3 regions of the Virgibacillus sp. Bac330 genome follow, and region 2 is predicted to be linked to each of the others. Evidence: riboswitches for the same ligand, from Rfam matches in the RefSeq annotation. Region 2 holds a riboswitch; each other region holds the start of a gene.
What was found. Region 2 has a riboswitch for thiamine pyrophosphate ahead of tenA (thiaminase II). Riboswitches for the same ligand answer to the same signal wherever they lie in the genome.
Positions count from the first base shown of each region.

Region 1: linked by a shared signal. The riboswitch ahead of D9780_RS11050 (ABC transporter substrate-binding protein) and the one ahead of tenA (thiaminase II) in region 2 are both predicted to bind thiamine pyrophosphate.
Region 3: linked by a shared signal. The riboswitch ahead of tenA (thiaminase II) and the one ahead of tenA (thiaminase II) in region 2 are both predicted to bind thiamine pyrophosphate.

Region 1 is NZ_CP033048.1:2,361,447-2,368,313, forward strand. Features, by position in the region: gene D9780_RS11035 (ABC transporter ATP-binding protein) at 1-715, opposite strand, end outside; gene D9780_RS11040 (ABC transporter permease) at 760-1,524, opposite strand; gene D9780_RS11045 (thiamine-binding protein) at 1,524-1,814, opposite strand; gene D9780_RS11050 (ABC transporter substrate-binding protein) at 1,911-2,912, opposite strand; TPP riboswitch at 3,164-3,273, opposite strand; gene D9780_RS11055 (helix-turn-helix transcriptional regulator) at 3,585-3,788, shown strand; gene D9780_RS11060 (hypothetical protein) at 3,789-4,085, shown strand; gene eno (phosphopyruvate hydratase) at 4,848-6,134, opposite strand; gene gpmI (2,3-bisphosphoglycerate-independent phosphoglycerate mutase) at 6,173-6,867, opposite strand, start outside.
Region 2 is NZ_CP033048.1:3,970,698-3,977,564, forward strand. Features, by position in the region: gene D9780_RS18440 (hypothetical protein) at 1-156, opposite strand, end outside; gene D9780_RS18445 (sensor histidine kinase) at 153-1,598, opposite strand; gene D9780_RS18450 (response regulator transcription factor) at 1,600-2,253, opposite strand; gene tenA (thiaminase II) at 2,548-3,243, opposite strand; TPP riboswitch at 3,409-3,508, opposite strand; gene D9780_RS18460 (copper homeostasis protein CutC) at 3,663-4,379, shown strand; gene D9780_RS18465 (IS4 family transposase) at 4,477-5,592, shown strand; gene opp4C (oligopeptide ABC transporter permease) at 5,819-6,721, opposite strand; gene opp4B (oligopeptide ABC transporter permease) at 6,739-6,867, opposite strand, start outside.
Region 3 is NZ_CP033048.1:2,695,137-2,702,003, reverse strand. Features, by position in the region: gene D9780_RS12510 (hypothetical protein) at 13-495, shown strand; gene D9780_RS12505 (cysteine hydrolase family protein) at 969-1,523, shown strand; gene D9780_RS12500 (hypothetical protein) at 1,860-2,642, opposite strand; gene tenA (thiaminase II) at 2,991-3,683, opposite strand; TPP riboswitch at 3,806-3,899, opposite strand; gene D9780_RS12490 (DUF6434 domain-containing protein) at 4,299-4,799, shown strand; gene D9780_RS21665 (class II aldolase/adducin head domain-containing protein) at 4,840-5,022, shown strand; gene D9780_RS12480 (NAD(P)/FAD-dependent oxidoreductase) at 5,481-6,476, shown strand; gene D9780_RS12475 (ferredoxin family protein) at 6,493-6,732, shown strand.

The sequences.
Region 1 (6,867 bases), 1.6 Mb from region 2:
AAAGCTGTTTTTTATAATCTAAAAAAGATTTGCTTAACACAAGTTCCTCTTCACGTGGTCTCTCAAAGGGGATAACAAGCTCCCTTTGAATCCTTGCTGGTTTATTTGACAATACAAGAATTCGATCGGATAAAAATAATGCTTCTTCAATATTATGGGTAACAAACAAAATGGATCTTCGATGTTTTTCCCATATAGATAGTAACCACTTTTGCATTTCCGCTCTCGTAAATTCATCCAAAGCAGAAAAAGGTTCATCTAAACAAATCATCGATTGTGGACTCTTCATACTACGAAGAAAAGAAACACGCTGTTTCATGCCTCCTGACAATTCATGCGGGTATGCTTGCTCGTAACCTTGTAACCCAGCTTTGGCAATCATTTCCCGTGCTTCTTCTTCATCTGTCTTGCCAAGAACAATTTCTTCCCCAAGCAAAACATTTTGTAAAACTGTTCGCCATGGAAAAAGCGAAGCGTTCTGTGGCATATAGCTAATATTTCCACGTAATCCCGAAATATCCTGTCCATTTAAATAAATAGCACCTGTATCTGGAGCGGTAATGCCACCAATTATATTAAATAATGTACTCTTCCCGCTCCCTGATGGACCTAATATAGACACAAACTCACCATCTTGAACCGAAAAAGAAAGTTGCTGTAACACTTGCTGATTACCAAACGATTTACTTACATTTTGTACGTCTAATTTCCCCATTTCATTCTCCTTCTTCCATATCGCAATGAAAAACTATAGCGTTATTATTCATCTTCTTGAGCAGGCGCTTTTACCACTTTTCGTTCTACAAAAGAAAGCAGTCCAAAAAACAGTAAACTTAACGTGACAATAAACAAAATCGCAACAAATACGCGATCCGTTCGAAACGATGAGGAAGCAAGTGTCATATAATAACCAATTCCCTTACTCGCACCAAGCCATTCGGAAATAACTGCCCCCATTACACTATAAGTAGCTGCGATTTTCAAGCCACTGAATAGGGATGGTAAAGCATGTGGCCATTCTAATTTGAAGAAGATTTGCCGTTTATTGGCACCAGCCATTAGCATATAATGATGTAATTCACGACTTGTTTGTCGAAACCCACCCAAAGTAGCTATGGTGATTGGAAAAAAACAGACGAGTGTAATCACAATTAATTTAGGTAATATGCCAAAGCCGAACCAAACAACGAGTAATGGAGCTAAAATAATGATTGGGATATTTTGTGAAATTATTAATAATGGATAGATCGCCTCTCGTAAAACTGGCACTAAATGTAAACAAATAGCAACTAGGATTCCAACACTACTGCCAATAACAAATCCTATCACAGATAGTTGAATGGTTGCCCAGAGATGATGATTGTAATCGCTCCAGCCAATGATGGTTTCTTGCCCAATAGATGTAGGAGGAGGCAAGATCCACTCCGGAACCTCAAATAGCTTACTTGCTGTCTCCCAAATGATAATCAAGAGGATGAGGACCAAAGCTGGCCGCCATCCTCTTCTCAATACATTCCTATCCATTACCGATATTTCTCCGTTAACGTATCCATCGAAGCCCCTGATGGCTGGAAAAATATCTTCACTTGCGAAATAACGCTTGGACAACCTAATTCTTCCATCCGCTGGTTCATTTTCTCCACAATCTCAAGCAAGTTGGATATTTCCCCTTCCATCGTCGTTTCCAAAGGGCTTACATGATAAGGAACCCCAGAAGCATCAATAATTGCAATCGCTTCATCTACATAAGGAATTACATCTTCCCCGTTTTTCGTTTTTGGTATAATTTGTACACTTACAAGTGCATTAGCCATGACGTCTCCTCCGTTACTTCTGTTTTGAATCTAAGTGTTCGCCACAAAATAATGTGACGTTTGCTCATTTATTGTTTAACGAATCCTTGCTCTTGCTTAATTGTTTGGTAAAAATTCATTCGTAAACGCTTTTTCGCTATCCAGAGGCTTATCCAGTAAATCATTGTCATACATCCAGGTCGAATAATTTTCCCATACTTCTAATTTTTGTTCGCCCCATCTAGCTGCATCATCTTGATACTTATCCGCTAACCATTTTTGACTTGCTTTTACTAAGTCTGCGTCCAAATCAGGCTCGGCTTGAATTAAAATCTCGGCCGCTTCATCAGGGTTTTCAATTGCTAGTTCATACCCTTTTGTTACAGCAGCTAAAAATTGCTTAATCGTATCTGGGTCTTCTTCTATCATCGTTTCATTGGTTGCCAATACTGGCGTATAGTAATCTAATTTTTCCGTATAATCAGTAAGATAAACCATATTGATCTCTTCATTTCGAAGTTCCGCTTCAATGCCTGTCCAACCATAAAATATCCAAGCAAAATCAATATCACGTTCTACCGCAGTAAAGAAATCGGTATCGCCCATATTAACAATGTCCACTTTCTCAACGTCAGCATCATCTTGCTTCATCAACGAGCTAATTACTGCTTTTTCAAGGGGGGCACCCCAGCCGCCATACGTTTTTCCTTCGAAGTCTTTAGGCTCTGTAATATCTTTTTCCTTTGGCGAGGCAAATCCAGACGTATTATGCTGAATAACTGCTGCAATTGATACAATAGGGATATCTTGTACTCTTGCTTCCGTAATCCCTTCTTGGTAACTTACACCAAAATCAGCCTTACCAGAAGCCACTAATTGATCAGCACCTGCTTCTCCTGGCATCTTAATATCAACATCCAATCCTTGCTCTTCAAAGTAGCCTTTTTCCTTCGCTACATAGAGTCCTGTATGATTCGTATTTGGCGTCCAATCAAGCACTACAGAAACTTCTTTTCGTGCTTTATCTGCTGATTTTTCTTCTTTACCTTGCTCACTGTCATTTGCATTGCATGCTGTTAGTAAAACAATGAGCAAACTAAGCATAATAAATTTTTTCAATCTGTCTCCTCCTCCAGTATAACTACAGCTATGTAAGGTGCAGAGAATAAGGAAAACTTTATTTCACGATCGACTTAGCTTTCCCCTTCATTGATGGATAAATAACCTGATTGGGAAGTCTAGCAACAATCCATTCTCTCTTAGGTTTTTTGTTGATATTGGATGTTTATCATTTTGAAAAGCACGCATGAGTTTAAAAAAAGCCTTAGGCGATTACGTACACCTAGGGCTTTTTGCACATGCAAATGATACTTTCTTATCGACATGTTCCCTACGCTGGTTTTACCCAGATCAGGTTCTAAGAGTCCGTATCTTAAGGATACAATCTCAACCAGCAACACTGGTCCCCCTACAACGCTTGTATGCTATTAAATAGTTGTCTTTCCATAAGTAACTATGCCATATTTGAAGGGATTTAGCAAGTTTTAATAGGTCTTTTTGTGCAAGGAAATAGCATTAACTATGTCTTGTTTCCAAATGTTTTTATTAAACATATCCAATAACTGTAACAAATAATAAATACATAAACTTCGGAAAATGAATGTTTATTGAATAAAAAACTTGACATAAAGAATATAATATTTTACATTATGAATATAATACTTTACTAAGTAATATTTTTAATATATCTTTAAGTTCCTTTAATAATTACGACTAAAGAAGGTGGTCATCATGCTTAGCAATAGAATAGCAGTATGTAGGGCAGAAAAGAAATGGACACAACAAAGACTAGCTGAAGAAGTAGGTATAAGCCGCCAAACAGTTACAGCTATGGAAAATAAAAAGTATAACCCTTCACTCATTTTAGCATTTAAAGTATCAAAAGCTTTAGGTAAACCAATTACAGAAGTTTTTAATTACAAGGAGGAAATTTAAATGTCTACAACCTTAGTGATGATTTTTTTAGTAATTATTATTGTTTCAGAACTTTACAAATCAAACTTTGAAAAATCAGTTGAATCGAGAGATGAAAGAGGTCGACTTATTTTATTAAGAGTTAAGTCACTATCATATAACTTTTTAACTGGTGGAATTTTTCTAGGTATGTTCTTGACAGCTATTTTTAACATCATGGAGTTAGAATTTTTCCCTTTTTATGTCTTAGCGATATTTTTGTTACAAGGTGTTATATCATCCGTGTATTTAGCTATTATTAGGAAGAAAGAAATTTGAAAAGTAGATAGCACAACAAAGAACATGCTCTAAGCTGATTTCATTCTCGAGAAAAAACTAGCAACGTGTTTATACTTAAGCTAGATTTAGACAATACAATTACATATTAATGATGATAATTAAAGCTGCTCGACTACCTTCTTGTAATCGCTATCAAGAAGCTGTTCACATAAATCTTTTAGCTATTTCTTCATTACTATTTTTTTATTTACATACCTTTCTCGGTACTTTTTGCAAGATTATAATATTTACTAGCATTCAGGACTACCATAAATATTCTTTATTTGTAATTAGCTTTCTCGGTTTCTAAACGTCACCCTATACAATTACTACCTCTTTTACACCAATTTTTCATTTACGCTATTTCTCTATTCCCTCCATTATTTTCAGATAGGCTCCAGATCCTAAACAATATGAAATAGATGACTGCACTAATTAAAGCACAAACCATAATAAAGCCAAAAACCTTTATAGATGTTTGGCTGGAAGAGCCATACCTGACCTTCATGTAGTAACGCAGCGGAAAGAAGGAAAAACTTGACTTACCAACAAGTCTCTATAACGAAAATCATTGTATTTTTTATACTATAGCCATAGAATCTTAAGCATTTTCTGAAAGCTAGTTTGGATAGCATGAAAAGCTTCCCAATCCTTCACTACAAAGTAATATATAACCTCGTTTATCTTAAAGTTGCGGGTGAAAAGCCAATTAAAAACCTCCCTATTCGCTATTACACGAACAGGGAGGCCGTTAACTATTTGTTATTTATTCAAGTTGTAAAATGCTGTTTTTCCAGCGTATTCGCCCATGCCAGCTAATTCATCTTCAATACGTAGTAATTGATTGTATTTAGCTACACGATCGGTACGTGATGGAGCACCTGTTTTAATTTGGCCAGCATTTGTTGCTACAGCAATGTCTGCAATGGTAGCATCTTCTGTTTCACCAGAACGGTGAGAGATAACAGCTGTGTAACCAGCGCGTTTTGCCATTTCGATAGCTTCAAATGTTTCCGTTAAAGTACCGATTTGGTTCACTTTAATAAGGATGGAGTTACCAATTCCTTGCTCAATACCTCTAGCTAATTTTTCTGTATTGGTTACGAACAAGTCATCTCCAACTAGTTGTACTTTTTTGCCTAGACGATCTGTTAGAAGTTTGAAACCATCCCAATCATTTTCATCTAGACCATCTTCAATAGAAACGATTGGATATTTACTAATCATATCTTCATACCAATCAACCATTTCTGCAGAAGTACGTACAACACCTTCGCCTTTTAAGTTGTATTTGCCATCTTCGTAAATTTCAGAAGCGGCTACGTCCATTGCTAATTTCACTTCTTCACCAGGCTTATAGCCAGCTGCTTCGATAGCTTCTACAATCGTTTGTAATGCTTCTTCGTTAGAGCCAAGGTTAGGTGCAAAACCACCTTCATCTCCTACAGAAGTGTTGTAACCTTTTGATTTCAATACATTTTTCAAGGAGTGGAAAATCTCTGCGCCCGTACGAAGTGCTTCTTGGAACGTTTCTGCTCCTACTGGCATAACCATAAATTCCTGAATATCTACGTTGTTGTCTGCATGTTCCCCACCATTTAAAATGTTCATCATTGGTGTCGGTAATGTTTTGGCATTGAATCCACCAAGATAGTTGTAAAGTGGTACTTCTAAATAGCTTGCTGCAGCGTGTGCAACAGCCATGGAAACACCTAGAATAGCATTTGCACCTAATTTTCCTTTATTATCAGTGCCATCTAAGTCAATCATTAGTGCATCGATAATATTTTGACGCGTTACATCAATTCCTAATAGTTCAGGTGCAATTACTTCATTCACATTTTGCACTGCTTTTAAGACACCTTTACCTAGATAGCGGCTTTTATCGCCATCACGTAATTCTACTGCTTCATATTCTCCTGTAGAAGCTCCGCTAGGAACTAATGCAGAACCAAAAGCACCTGATTCTGTAAATACTTCTACTTCAACGGTTGGATTACCGCGAGAATCTAAAACTTCGCGTGCGTAAACATCTGTAATATATGGCATTCAAATCGTCTCCTTTTTTTTCAAAACGTTTGTTAGTTTTAGTATTTTATTAATGATTCGCCAGTCATTTCTTTTGGCTTTTCAATATCTAATAAATCAAGTAAGGTTGGGGCTAAGTCTGCTAAAATTCCGCCTTCACGTAAGCTGATCCCCTCTTTTGTAACGATAACAGGAACCGGATTCGTTGTATGAGCAGTCATTGGCTTTCCGTCTGGTGTAATGACTTCATCCGAATTACCGTGGTCAGCTGTAATAATAGCGTGTCCGCCAAGTTCAATAATCTTATCAACAATTTTTCCGAGGCACTCGTCAACGGTTTCGATAGCTTTAACAGTTGGCTCTAATTTTCCAGAGTGTCCTACCATATCTGGATTGGCGAAATTTAAAATAATCGCATTACGGTCACCAGTTTCGAGTTCTTCTAATAACGCGTCCGTCACTTCGTAAGCACTCATTTCTGGTTTTAAATCGTATGTCGCTACTTTTGGTGAATTAATTAAAATTCTTTTTTCACCTGGAAATTCCGCTTCACGTCCCCCACTCATGAAATACGTAACATGTGGGTATTTCTCCGTTTCAGCGATTCGCAATTGCTTCATATCATGCTGTGCTAAAACTTCACCAACTGTATTATCTAAATTAACCGGTTCATAGGCAACATAGCCGTTTACTGTTTCGCTAAAGTTCGTTAACATCACAAAGTCTAAGTTTTTCGGCACTTTGTCTCCACGGT
Region 2 (6,867 bases):
CACTTGTTTTTCTTCTGTTTGGAAATCTGATACAAAAATATGATTCAACAAACGCTCCTCTTGAACATTTTTTAAAATAAATGGTAAGAAAGCAATACTTACCCCTATGATGGCTAAAAGAATGTTGGTAAGGTGTATTTTTTTCTTTTTCATCATCGCTTCACACCTTTAATTATTACTGTCACACAAGTACCTTTGCCAAACTCACTGTCAAATGTCAGTTCAGCTTTGTGTAAATGGATAATCTCACTGCAAATAGCAAGTCCTAAGCCAACACTTCCTTGTACCCTTGCTCTTGATTGATCAACCATATAAAAAGCGTCGGTAATTTTAGCCATTTCATCTGCTTGAATACCTTTTCCATTATCACAAATACGGATGTGATAGTCGTTTTGGTGGATAAAGCCATGGAGCTTAATTTTTCCATGATCATGATCGATTGCTTTTCTTGCATTATCGAGTAAATTGGTACAAACGGTTCGCATTAAATCGGGCTCAATAAGTATCATAGCTTCTTCTGCTTCCACATAAAATTCCATGTTTGCTTTTTCAAAAATAGGTTCCATGTACTGTTGCAAGGGGCTGAAAAAGGCAGTTGCTTTTATGGGTTTTGTTTCAATATCTCGTTTTTTTAATACCAACAAATCGAGTAATTTCATTGTTAACTCCTCAATTCGCTTTCCTTCTTGAAAAATATAATTCGCTGCCATAAATGTTTGTTCTGAATCTAACTTTTTAGAGCGAAGCATATCTGCATAACCAATCATGGTAGTAAGTGGTGTTTTTAATTCATGGCTAATACTCCCAATAAATGTTTCTTGCCTTTGATTGGCTTCTTTTAACTGAGAAATCATTTCTTCAATATGTTCAGCCATAAAATTAAAATTGCGGGATAATTCCTCAACCTCAACATAGCTGCTAACAATCGTTCGTTCTTCAAAATTTCCTTTAGCAATCTGTTTCGTTGCTTTCGATAATTTATAGATCGGTTTTGTCAGTAGCCATGCAGTGACTAGCATGACGATTGCACCTATTCCAATCATCAGCAGCGTAATATACATATACATTGTCCATTGGTCATTTTTACTCGCAAAAATATCGGATATTTCTCGAAAGTTTTCAATGTAGAATAAATCTTCATGTAATTGAAGTGGTGTCATAGCGTGAAGAAAATATTTCCCATTAACATTTTTTACTTGGTAGCCTTTAGATTGATTCGATACTTGTGTAACGGCATCGTTACTTAAATCTTCATTAAAATTATCGTATACGATATCTCCGTCCTGGTTACTAATGCGAAAAGTAAGTTCTCCACCAGATTCATAAATGGTTAAGGAGGAGGCAACGGTTATAAGTAGCTCTTCATTGGATGCTGATTCCTTGTTTTTTTCATCAGCGAAGTAAAAATCCGATACGGAAGCCTCTCGTAATTCTTTTTGTAGCGAGTATCTTAAAATATCATTTTCCTCAAATACAGAAGTGGCTTCGCGCTTGATAGAATCTTGAAAAGCGGAGTCAATTAATATATAACTTCCAATGCTGAAGCAGGAGACAGATACGATCATCGTGGAATAAAATATTTTCCAAAATAATTTCATGCTATACCTCCAGTCTATAGCCCACCTTATAGACTGCTACGATTTTATCCTTTAAACCAAGCTTTTGTCGCATACGTTGTACGTGCAGGTCAATCGTCCTGCTTTCGCCGACAAAATCTTCTCCCCAAACTTTCATAGAGATGTTACTCCGAAATAGAGCAATATTTTTATTGTTAATAAATAATAATAATAAGTCGTACTCTTTCGCTGTTAGATTAACAGTTTTTCCTGATTTGGTTACGACTCTGGAAAGCGTATCTATTTTTATATCAAACAATTCTATAAATCGTTTGTTTTTATCATATCTGCGTAAAACAGTTTCCACTCGGGCTAGCAATTCTACGATTTCAAAAGGTTTCGTTAGGTAGTCTTCCGCTCCAAGCTTTAACCCTTTTACTTTATCCGTTACATCTGATTTGGCAGTTAAAAATATGACTGGTATATCGTAAGGCTGGATATATTCTAGTAAATCATAGCCATTAATTTTGGGGAGCATAATATCTAAAATTGCTAAATCAAAATGATTTGCTTCGATCATATCAGCAGCTTGTTCTCCATCATAGGCACAGAAACATTCATATCCTGCATCTCCGAGACTCATTTTTATTAAGTCAGATATTGGTTTTTCATCTTCAACGATTAGTATTCGCACCATTGGGCAAACCTCCCTCTCTTTCATTATAAATTATCTGTGTAACAATGTTGTATCATATTTATCTGGTATATATATCCTTTCGAAATCTATAGGTTATAATAGACTGTTAGCAAGCTATTGCATCGTTCTACTTAAGGAATAAAGAAAGCTACGACATGTCACCAAGTCTTTATGGTGATAGCCGTAGCTTTTAAATGATGAGCTTTGCGGATTTTTATGAAGTTAAAAACCGCAGATGATGCCGTCCGAAATTAATCTAAGTTACCATTTCAACGGATAAAGATTTACGAAGAATTATAAGTTTTGGGCAGCTACAGGGATAGGCCACATGGCTTGATGTTCTGCCATATCCCAGAACATATATTCAAAATAGCTCGTTTTCACAACGATATCTTCCAAGATGGCTAACTCGTGTTCTGGTTTATCTTCCGCAATTGTATTAATTAAATCAATGCAATCGTTAGCTAGTGCTGTAAAATCTTCGGAGGAATACATTTGTACCCAATTGCCGTAAAATTCATGTTCCAAGGCGTTTGGCCAGGCTGCCAATGCTTTGCCAATGTAATTATAACTCCAAGCACAAGCCAGTACGGCGGCGACTGTATTTTCTATGCCACCTTGTTGTGCCACATTTAGCATATAACTTGTGTATGCAGTCGTTGTTGCCGCCGCTTCTGTTTCTTCTAATTCATCAGCAGTTATGCCAAACTTGCTTGCATAGTTACGATGTAAATCCATTTCCATATGCAAGGTTCCATGAAGTAAATTGGCAAACGTTGTCATTGTTGATAAATCATGTGCTTTCGCGCTTCCTAATGCAAACAAGCGAGAATATTCTATTAAATAAACATAGTCTTGCTTCATCCAATGCTTGAACTTTTCCTTATCAAGCCAACCTTCTCCTAACCCTTTTACAAATGGATGCTCCAAATAGGATTTCCAAATGGGCTCTACCTTTTTCCATAAACGATCTGTAAATAGTTGTTGCATCATACTATATTCTCCTCTCGATAATTGAAATTATTTTAATGCTAGAGAAGATGTGGAAACAACAAACCTTTGTAGTTCAGGATAAGACGTACTTGCATCTGGAGAAAATAATATTCCCCATTCTACGATGTAAATAGAACGGGGAAGTGATTGCCTGATTACTATTCATGCAAGTTGTCACTTCCCTACGCTAGTACAAACTAGATCAGGTTCAAAGGGTCAAGTTTCCTTTCTCAGCAATAAAATTGCTCCCCTAGTGAGATATATAATAACACTATGTATTGTCATTAAAGCATAGATGATAGATTTAGGCAAAGGAAGTGAGGATAGTAGTTAGGTTCTTTGCATCTTTTTGGTCTATTAAAAGGCGCTCTCATCAGGTAGGATAAGGGTATTGTATGTAAAGGAGAGGGTTGTTCATGCTTTTAGAAGTTATTGCTACGAACTTAACGGATGTGATAGAAGCAGAGCAGTATGGAGCAGATCGGATTGAACTTAGCCCTGCGATGGCAGAAATAGGGCTTACACCAAGTTACGGTTTACTAAAAAAAGCAGTTGAAGCTGTCCATCTGCCTATCAATGTCATGGTTCGTCCACATAGTCAATCATTTGTATACAACAAATACGATATAGACACGATGAAGGCAGATATAGATCTGATTAAAAAGATGGGTGCAAACGGTATCGTTATTGGGTCATTGACTACTGAAAAAACGATTGATGAAGAAGTGTTGAAACAGTTATTAGACGTGGCTGATGATTTAGATGTAACTTTTCATCGGGCGTTTGATTTTGCTCGTGACCAAGAAGAAGCGTTAGCATGCTTGGCACAATATAAGCAAATAACGACAGTGTTAACTGCAGGAGGTAACTATAAAGCACCTGAGGCTATTCCGCAGCTACAACAATTGATTGATTTGGCTGCGGATACGCATGTAAATATGATGGTGGGGCATGGTTTAAAGCCAGCAACATTTGCTGATGTATACGAGCAAGTGAAGCCCCATGCATTCCACTTCGGTTCTGGCGTTAGAAGGAATGATTCATTCGCCTATAAACTGGATCGCAGCAAGATACAACACATAAAAAATATCACTAGCATTGCATTAATTAAACCTGATGATTCAAAATACTGAAAATGTTCAATAATTATGTGTTCATGATACAAAAAAATCCTTTACAATGGAAGTACAGGTGGTTCCTGTCCAAATCCAAAAGTAAAGGATAATCCGTATGGACAAGAATACACTAAAATCATCATTTGGTAAATGGGTTTCACCTATAAATACGAAAAAACTATTTGAACAAGTAGAAGAAAATAAACAAGATTACTACACAAAAAAGCTAACAACTGCAGCGTATATAAAGCTTATGTTACTTGCCCAACTGCAAGGATTCGAGAGCTTGGAAGAAATGAGCGATGCCCTAATAGATGATGGACTTCAAAAAGCACTGGGGTTTGAATCGATTAGTACATCTCAGCTATCAAGGAAGAATAATGAAATGAATCCAATGATCCTTTCCCATTTATTCTTGGAACTTGTTTACAAAATAAAAGGTATCCAATTTAAAAACGGGAAATACATGCCATTGAAAATCATTGATTCTAGCACGCTTCCATTGAACTTAACGAATCATAAGTGGGCAAAGTTCCGTAAAACAAAAGCAGGAGTTAAGCTACATTTACGACTTGTATTTATGAATAAAGACACCGTCTATCCTGAAAAAGCAGTGATTACAACAGCCAAAGAACATGACAGAAATCAACTGGAAGTTCTCGTAGACGACAAAGAAGCCATGTATGTGTTTGACCGTGGATACGTTGATTATGAACGATTTGATCGAATGACAGATGAAGGCTATTTTTTCGTATCAAGACTGAAGAAAAACGCCATCACTCGTGAAGTAGAATCATTTTCTATACCTAAAGATTCTACGGTTTTATCCGACAAGATGGTTTACATCGGTTCGACGCAAAATCGTACAGAGAATGTATTCCGCCTACTTGAAGTAGTGGATACAAAGGGAAACATTCTACGATTAATTACTAACCGTTTCGATCTAGACTCCGAAGAGATTAGTGAAATTTACCGTCAACGATGGACCATTGAGCTATTTTTCAAGTGGCTCAAACAGCATGTAAAGATCAAACACTTTTATGGCATGAGCGAAACTGCCATTCAAAATCAAATTTTCCTTGCACTTATTGCTTACTGTTTACATGTACTTATCCAGTTAGAGATGAGGAGTAAGAAGTCCTTACTCCGAATTAGCCGCTGGTTAAATAAAGCGCTGTGGAAACCTGCGTACATCTGGATTCGCAGATTTGACGATAGATCTATTCCGTAAATACATACAGTGTCGTTGTTGCTAATAGTTTAATTGTATAATTTTTCCAAATGGACAGACCACCTTTGTTTAGCCTTTGTCTTTTTGGCAAAAAATCCTGCAAAGATGTTTACTGAATTTTCAAACCACATTTATGCAATGCTAGTGAAAAAATATACTCCAAAAATAAATCAGACATATGAAGCGAGCCTGAGCTTATTAAACAAGCTCAGGCTCGCTTCATGCATTATTTTTTTGATTTCGGATTGAAAGCGTCCTTAAACCCTTCACCGATAAAGTTGATGGATAAAATAGTTAATGTAATTAATAAACCTGGTGGTAGCCAAATCCACCACAGATTTTCAAACGTGCCAGGATCGCGTGCTGCTTGTAGCATATTGCCCCAGCTTGGTGTACCGACAGGAACCCCAAATCCAAGGTAACTAAGTCCTGTCTCCGCCACGATCATCGCTGCTAATAACAGCGTTGCTTGAACGATAATCGTTGACATGACGTTAGGTAATATATGTTTAATCATAACTTTAGAAGGCCTTGTTCCAATGGATATAGCACTCAACACATATTCATTTTCTTTTTCCGACATTACCTTGCTTCGAATTACCCTTGCAGCCCCTGTCCAGCTAAGCAAGCTGATAACAAGAATTAATGCTAACACTCCACTGTCAATAAAGATTGCTTGTAATACGATAACAAAAATGAGAAATGGGAAGTTCATCATGAAATCGGTAAATCGCATGAGAATGCTGTCTACTATGTTACCGTAATACCCTGAAATGGTTCCTATAATTGTCGCAATGGATATAATAATGGTCATACAAGAAAAACCAATTAATAGGGACGTCCGCCCACCGTATAGCAGCATGGTGACAATATCTCTTCCAGCAGAATCTGCTCCAAGCCAATGTTCAGCAGAAGGCGGCACTTCAACGAGTCTTGGGTTAATACGACTCGGATCAATGTCTGATAAAAGAGAAGCTGACATCGATAATGCTGTTACAACGAACAGGAAAATAAGACTTGCCATCGCAGGAATATTTCGGACAAACTTTTTACGAGCAATTCCCCATTGTGATAAGCTTTTCTTCTTTGGAGGGGCCAGCTGAACGGTTTGGTTTGTTGATGTTTCCATTTAATCTACCTCCTCCACTAATCCAATCGTATTCTAGGATCTACTAAAGCATAGAAAATATCAGCTAGTAGATTTCCGATAAGTGTCATTACGGTTAGTAACATTGTAACAGCCATAACGACGGTGTAATCTCGATTATTAATGGA
Region 3 (6,867 bases), 1.3 Mb from region 2:
AGGGATGCCAATATGAAAGCGAGCACTTTGGCCGTTTTTCAAGAAACATCGGGTTGTTTTAATTCGGTAAATGAATGGAACCACATGTATAATTTCTTTCACGCGAAGCAAACAGAAGAAATACTGTGCGATGAACAAGTAGGATATATGTTTACGGACGAAAAAGAAACAGAAGATGCTAAGCAGCATATATTACGAAAGGCATTTAATAACATCGTTTTTGTTGAGCGCATTCATCAAGTTGCTTACCGTAATGCTTTAATAAACTCAAATTTAAAAAAAGAAGAAGATCATGCTGATGAAATCTTTAAGCAATTGCAAGCAGCGTTAACTACTACGGAACAAAAGGACTTACTTACCGAATTAGAGGCTGCATGGAACAGTATGTATGCGGTTTTCTTAGAATACAGTTATTGTCAAGGTATAGCTGATAGTCCAGTGATTCATAAGGAACTAAAGCAATATGGAATTTGTATTTTGAAGGAATGTGCATAGGTTCATTTCATTTTACTTTTGCTTGCATTCTTACATGATAGAGTAAATAATACAGATAGGACACCCTGAAGTTAGCGCGATATTAAACTAACTGTTGGGTGTTTTTTATGATGGTATTCAATAAGTATAAGTTAGGAGAATGCCGGTGGGTGATATTGCAAATTAAACCATAAAGGGATCCATGTATGGCAATAAAGGTACTCTACCTAGCTTTTGACAAAAAATATAAACCTTGAAATATTTCTATTAATCTAAAAGTAGATGAGGAAGGGGAAGTACAATGAATAATAGAAACCCAACCGACAGTTCAATTGTCTTAATGATGTACAAGAAGGTATTCAAAAGTTGGCTAAAGAAATGGCTCACAATTTAGTTGCTTAAATTAGCTTTCTTTCTGGAAAAAATATTAAATTTTGCATTTACAATATGAGCATAATTATCAATGGTAAATAAAACATTAGGAGGAGAAACTCATGAGTGAAACGAAAAAAGCTTTAATTTTGGTCGATGTCCAAAAGGCATTTGATGATAAAAAATGGGGTGAGAGAAATAATCAAGAAGCAGAAGAGAATATGAGAAAAATACTACAATTTTGGAGGGAAAAGAAGTGGATAGTATTTCATATACAACACACGTCTGATAATCCTCATTCCGTATTTCATATGGCAAATAAAGGCTTTGCTATCAAAGAAATAGTTGAACCAATCGAGGGGGAAGTTATCATTACAAAAAAAGTAAACAGTAGTTTTATTGGTACTAACTTAGAAGAACAATTAAAAGCAAATGAAGTATCAACCGTTGTAATTATGGGATTGACTACACCGCATTGTGTATCAACGACTGCAAGAATGAGTGGTAATTTAGGGTTTGATACATATCTGATTTCAGATGCTACTGCAGCATTTGGATTGAAAGATCAACATAATAGATATTATGATGCAGAAACTATACATAATGTATCTATGGCTACATTGCATGGTGAATTTGCCACGATACGGACAACGGAGCAACTAATTAACAGTTTATAAAAAAATATTTCATTACAAGGTGCAATTATGCAATCCTTTCGTTTATCTCAAATAATTTAGAAAATGATGCAGTCAGGGTTTTTATCCGGGTATAAGGTGTTATAAGACTCCCGCTTCGAATTGAAGATGTGCGTTGATCAAGTCTGAGTGGTAGATAACAGCCCTAAATTCAGATTCGTTCAGATGCCTTTAAGTCATACCCTTGAGGTGCTAACAACCAGTGGGGGGATGGAAGAACCACTCATTGGAGTTCACTTCATGTACACTGGGTTCGCTTTAACTATTGTCCTCTTTCAAAAAAATCTGTTTTCCAACACCTCAAATTCATCGATAGACTTAATATTCAAATGGACGGTTATAGTTCCAATCTGAGTTGTGCAAAGTTGAAGAAATGCGGTCTATCTTATAGGAAATAGAAAATGAATCGCTTTCGCCATTTTTACTCCATGTTTCGAAAAAATAGATGATATAAGTATCATCATCAATAATTTCAGCTTTTGTTTCTTGGATTATATGGTATCCGTCAATTTCCACTTTAGAAATACCTTCTTTTTGTGGGAATTTTGCTAGCATTTCATCTCCCTCTGAGGCAAATTTTATAGCATCTTCTGCAGTAAATGGAGGGAGAGGCTCTGATGCAAATTGAAAACCGCCCCACATGAATGCCAATATAATAACTGGAAACGATAGACTAATCCAAATTGCTTTTTTGCTTTTTATTTTTATATAGAGAATGCGATCAATCACAGCATATAATAATGCCAGAAATGCGCCAAATAAAATGAATAACCAATTAAAAAGAAAAGAGTCAAGAGTCACCACAATAATACCGAAAAATCCTCCAAATAAACTATGTAATAAAATGTAAAGCCATTTATTTTTAAAGATGCCTTTTTTATGAATGAGCTCTACTATAATTGAAATAGGACTTCCATATAAAAGCAGTACAGGAAAAATATAAATGCTATAAATGAAAGTCCACCCTAAAAAGTCCACTTCTAAATAATAGGAAGCTGATTCTATTGGGAATAGATAAGAAATTGCAAAGTAGATAGCAGTAAAAATAGTAAGTATGTAAGAAGTAATAAGTTTTCTAAATAAAAGGGGGAGAGTGTTCATATTAACGCTCCTTCAAAATCAATAAATATGAGACAATTTTTTCACTACAAAATCGTTTTGACTGGATATAGAGCGAATTCATTCCTAGCTATAAAGAATTGTTATTCGTTCTTTATCATGTTGAAATAAATTGGAGATTAGGATATAACGTTACTATAAAGAAAAAAATCGCTATGTCCATTGCAGTTCCATTTTTCTATATGTTAACAATGATAAGAAATAATCATCAACCTGAAGCTTACAGATAGATGATTCTGTCCATTGAAAAATCAGTGAAAGATAGTTTTCTTTCACTGAATTTGTATTTATTTAACTTTAAATTGCGGGTTTAATCCAGCAGGTGGTCATTTAAGCCATCGAAGGCTCATGCCAATGTCTGTCAGAGAACCAATTTTCCTTTGTATAGGACATCTCCCAGAAGGCAAGCTCGTATTCTTTAGCAATGATAAATTGCTCTTTCATCTTTTCTTTTTCCTTCTCGGTAGATTCGGCTGCAATTTGATTAAGTAACTTAATCTGTTCATTGGTTGAATCTTGAAACCAGTCGCTTGCATAGGTAGCGATCCAATTTTGATAGATTTCTTCGGTTGGTTTGGCATTTTGGTACGTTTTTCCGATATCTGCGTATAACCAATAACAAGGCAACATGGCTGCAATCGCTTGACCTAGACTTCCAGATGCTGCAGCGCGATATAGGTGTGATGTATAAGCGTAAGCAGTTGGGGCTGGTTTGAAATGATCCCAATCTGTATCTGTGATGTTTAAGATTTCTGCATGCTGTTTATGCACGGTTAGCTCTGCTTGTGCAGTTCCTTTTGCTTTGTCAGCTAGCATCGCCGTTACTTGAAAATCTTCAGCCAATGTAGCTGCTAAGGCATGGACTTTTCCATAGTGCTTTAAGTAATAAATGTCTTGTAAAATATAATACTTGAAAATGTCTAGGGATAAATCACCTTTGGCGATCCCTTTTACAAATGGATGTTTTATACTTTGCTCCCAACTTTTTGCGGTTACCTCTCGTAATGTGTCTGTAAATGACATAAAAAATTCCTCCTCATACATATTTCATTGCTCGAGGAAGAAAGGGATATACTTAATACACGCAATCTATCTGTGTAAAAGGACTTTTGTCCATACACATAAACATGAAACAGATAACGCTGTTAAGTAGTTTTCCACTTCCCTCCGCTGGTACAAACCAGATCAGGTTCTAAGGGTCATTGTCTCAGCCGCCATTGGGCTCCCCTAGTAGAAACACTATACTTGAAGCATATCATAGTGTCATACAAAGTCAACCGTATTTTTCAAGAGATAAGAAAGCATAAAAATTTGATGCTATGGGATAACCAAATAACCGAATGAGCCACGTCTGGCTCCAGCGACCAGCAACTAGGCGACTTCATGAATCGTCCTACGATAAGTCATCATTGATTCGTGCTAAATAGGAAGGCCGGATAAAGACGGGCTTGCCGGGGGGCGGCGCATACTCCTGTTGCAGGAGCATGATTCCTAAAACTTTAGTCGATTCATTCCAGTCCCTACGTTGCTAAACGGGCGCCCTGAGCCTTTGTTCTAATATTATTTGTATTTGTTATAGCAGGTGGAAATAAAGCAACAAATGTTCTATAATAGATGTAATTGTTAGGGGGTAGTAAATTGAGACCAGTATTAACTAAGGATTTGGATGTGCAAGCTTTCAAAAATTACTATTGGTTAAAAGAAGAGTTACAATCTTTTTGTAAGCAATATGACATTGGTACTTCAGGATCAAAATTAGAACTTACGAACCGCATTGAAACTTTCTTGCTTACAGGTGAGATAAAAAAGCCAACCCGGAAAAGAAGCGGTAATAAAAAAGCAAAAACAAAAGACGAATTAAGCCTAGATACTGTAATTACGGAAAATCATCGTTGTAGTCAGCATGTGCGGGCTTTTTTTAAAACAATTATCCCGAATTTTCACTTCTCTACGCATATTCAAAACTATTTTAAAGAAAATGTAGGTAACACGTATCATGTAGAGCAAATTCATGCAGAATGCTTGGTTACAAATTTGCCATCCATAAGCGTGCTGGAAAAAATAGGGATGTGCAAAACGAAAGAAGCAGATGATAGGATAAAGTGGATATTGAAGAGAACCAGCGTTAACGAGGCTTAGTAAGATGCCTTGTTAACGCTGTTTATTAGCAAATCATGGTATTAATGTAGTTGGCAGTTCTCTTGCAGAAGCCTATGCTATTACAGAGCAACTGGAATTTTGTGCTCGCTTGTACTGGCAGTCCAAAGCAATTGGTGATCCCATCATATTAGCCGACGATGAAATGACGATGATGGTAGAAAGATTTAAAGATTATGGCCAACCTAAAGATACGCTAAAGTGAATTTTACAACGGTCTTAAAGCATTTTATAGTTGGGATAAAATAAACCTCCTCCCTTACTTCTTAACTCAGTGTAACAAAGATAAAAAAGAATAAGCATTTTAGATAAAACTCCTTTAGAAGTGAAGGGGTTTTATTTGTGTCTCCAATAATACTTATAAAATATTAAAATAATTAAATTAAATAAAATATTGACAAAATTTAATTTATGGTGGTACTATCTATATAACATTAATTTATATGCCGTTTATAAAACGTCATACAAAATATTGTTCTAATATTTCTTCTAAAGATATATCATGAAATAAATCGTCTATTTAAATGCTTGATAGATGAGAAGAAATATTTACCCTTCATACACTATAGGAAACCATCATGGATGCAGGACGAAATAATAGCTCCTAGATAAAATAGGAAGAGAGCTCTTATAAGCGGAGGTGAAAAAGTGAAAGAAGAATGTATGTATGATGTTACGATTATAGGTGGTGGACCAATAGGTTTATTTGCTGCTTTTTATGGGGGATTACGACAGATGAAAGTGAAAATCATCGAAACCTTACCTCATTTAGGTGGGCAATTGTCTGCATTATATCCTGAAAAGTATATTCATGATGTTGCGGCATATCCGAAAGTGAAGGCACAAGTATTAATTAATCAGTTAACGGAACAAGCAATGCAATTTAATCCCCATATTGTATTACAGCAAACGGTAGAAAATGTAGTAAAGGTTAATAACCAATATTTTCAACTTGCTACAGACAAAGAAGTGCATTATTCAAAAACAATTCTTATTACTGCTGGTATAGGAGCCTTTGAACCTCGACGAATAAAATTAGCAAACGCTTATACATACGAAGGAAAGAACTTACACTATTTTGTTCAAGATGTAAATCGTTATAAGGATAAAAACGTTTGTATATTAGGTGGTGGAGACTCAGCAGTAGATTGGGCAATGATGATGGAGCCAATAGCAAAAAATGTGAAAATAATTCACCGAAGAGAACAATTCAGGGCTCACGAACATACTGTTTCCAAACTGTTTGACTCTAAGGTTGACGTATTTACTCCGTTTCAATTACATGAAATTGTAGGAGAAGGAAAAATAGAAGAAATCACTATTCAAAACGTAAAAGACTCAGAAACGATAAAAATTCCGTTAGACGAATTAATCGCTAGTTATGGCTTTATATCTTCTTTAGGTCCGATTAAAAATTGGGGGCTAGAATTTGTGAAAAATGCTATTCAAGTAGATTCAGCTATGAATACGAATATCCAAGGTATTTACGCTGCTGGCGATGTTGTTACCTTCTATGGAAAAGTGAAGTTAATTGCTTCAGGATTTGGTGATGCCGTCACTGCAATTAGCAGTGCTAAAACGTATATAGATCCTAAAGCTAGGCATCAACCCCAACATAGCACAACTTTATTTGAAAAATGGGAAAAAATGAAAAACTGAGATTGGAGAGAGGAACATGGCGTTTGTTATTACATCTCCTTGCTCTTTTGAAAAGTCTGCTGAGTGTGTAGAAGTTTGTCCTGTAGATGCGATTTATTCAGGAAATGAAATGTACTACATAGACCCTGACATATGTATAGACTGTGCAGCATGTGAGCCAGTTTGCCCAGTTCAAGCTATATATGCAGAAGAAGACGTCCCTGAAAAAGAGAAGGAATATATTGAGAAAAACAGAGATTTTTTTCTAGCACTGTAGGAAAGGAGTTCATTTAATGGATTATCGTATAAACAAAATTAAAGGCGTCTATAACCATAATGATTTGTCGATAGTGAAGTTCTTCTAATAGTATAGGTGAAATGAAAACGCTTTTTACTATAGGGAATTCGTAAA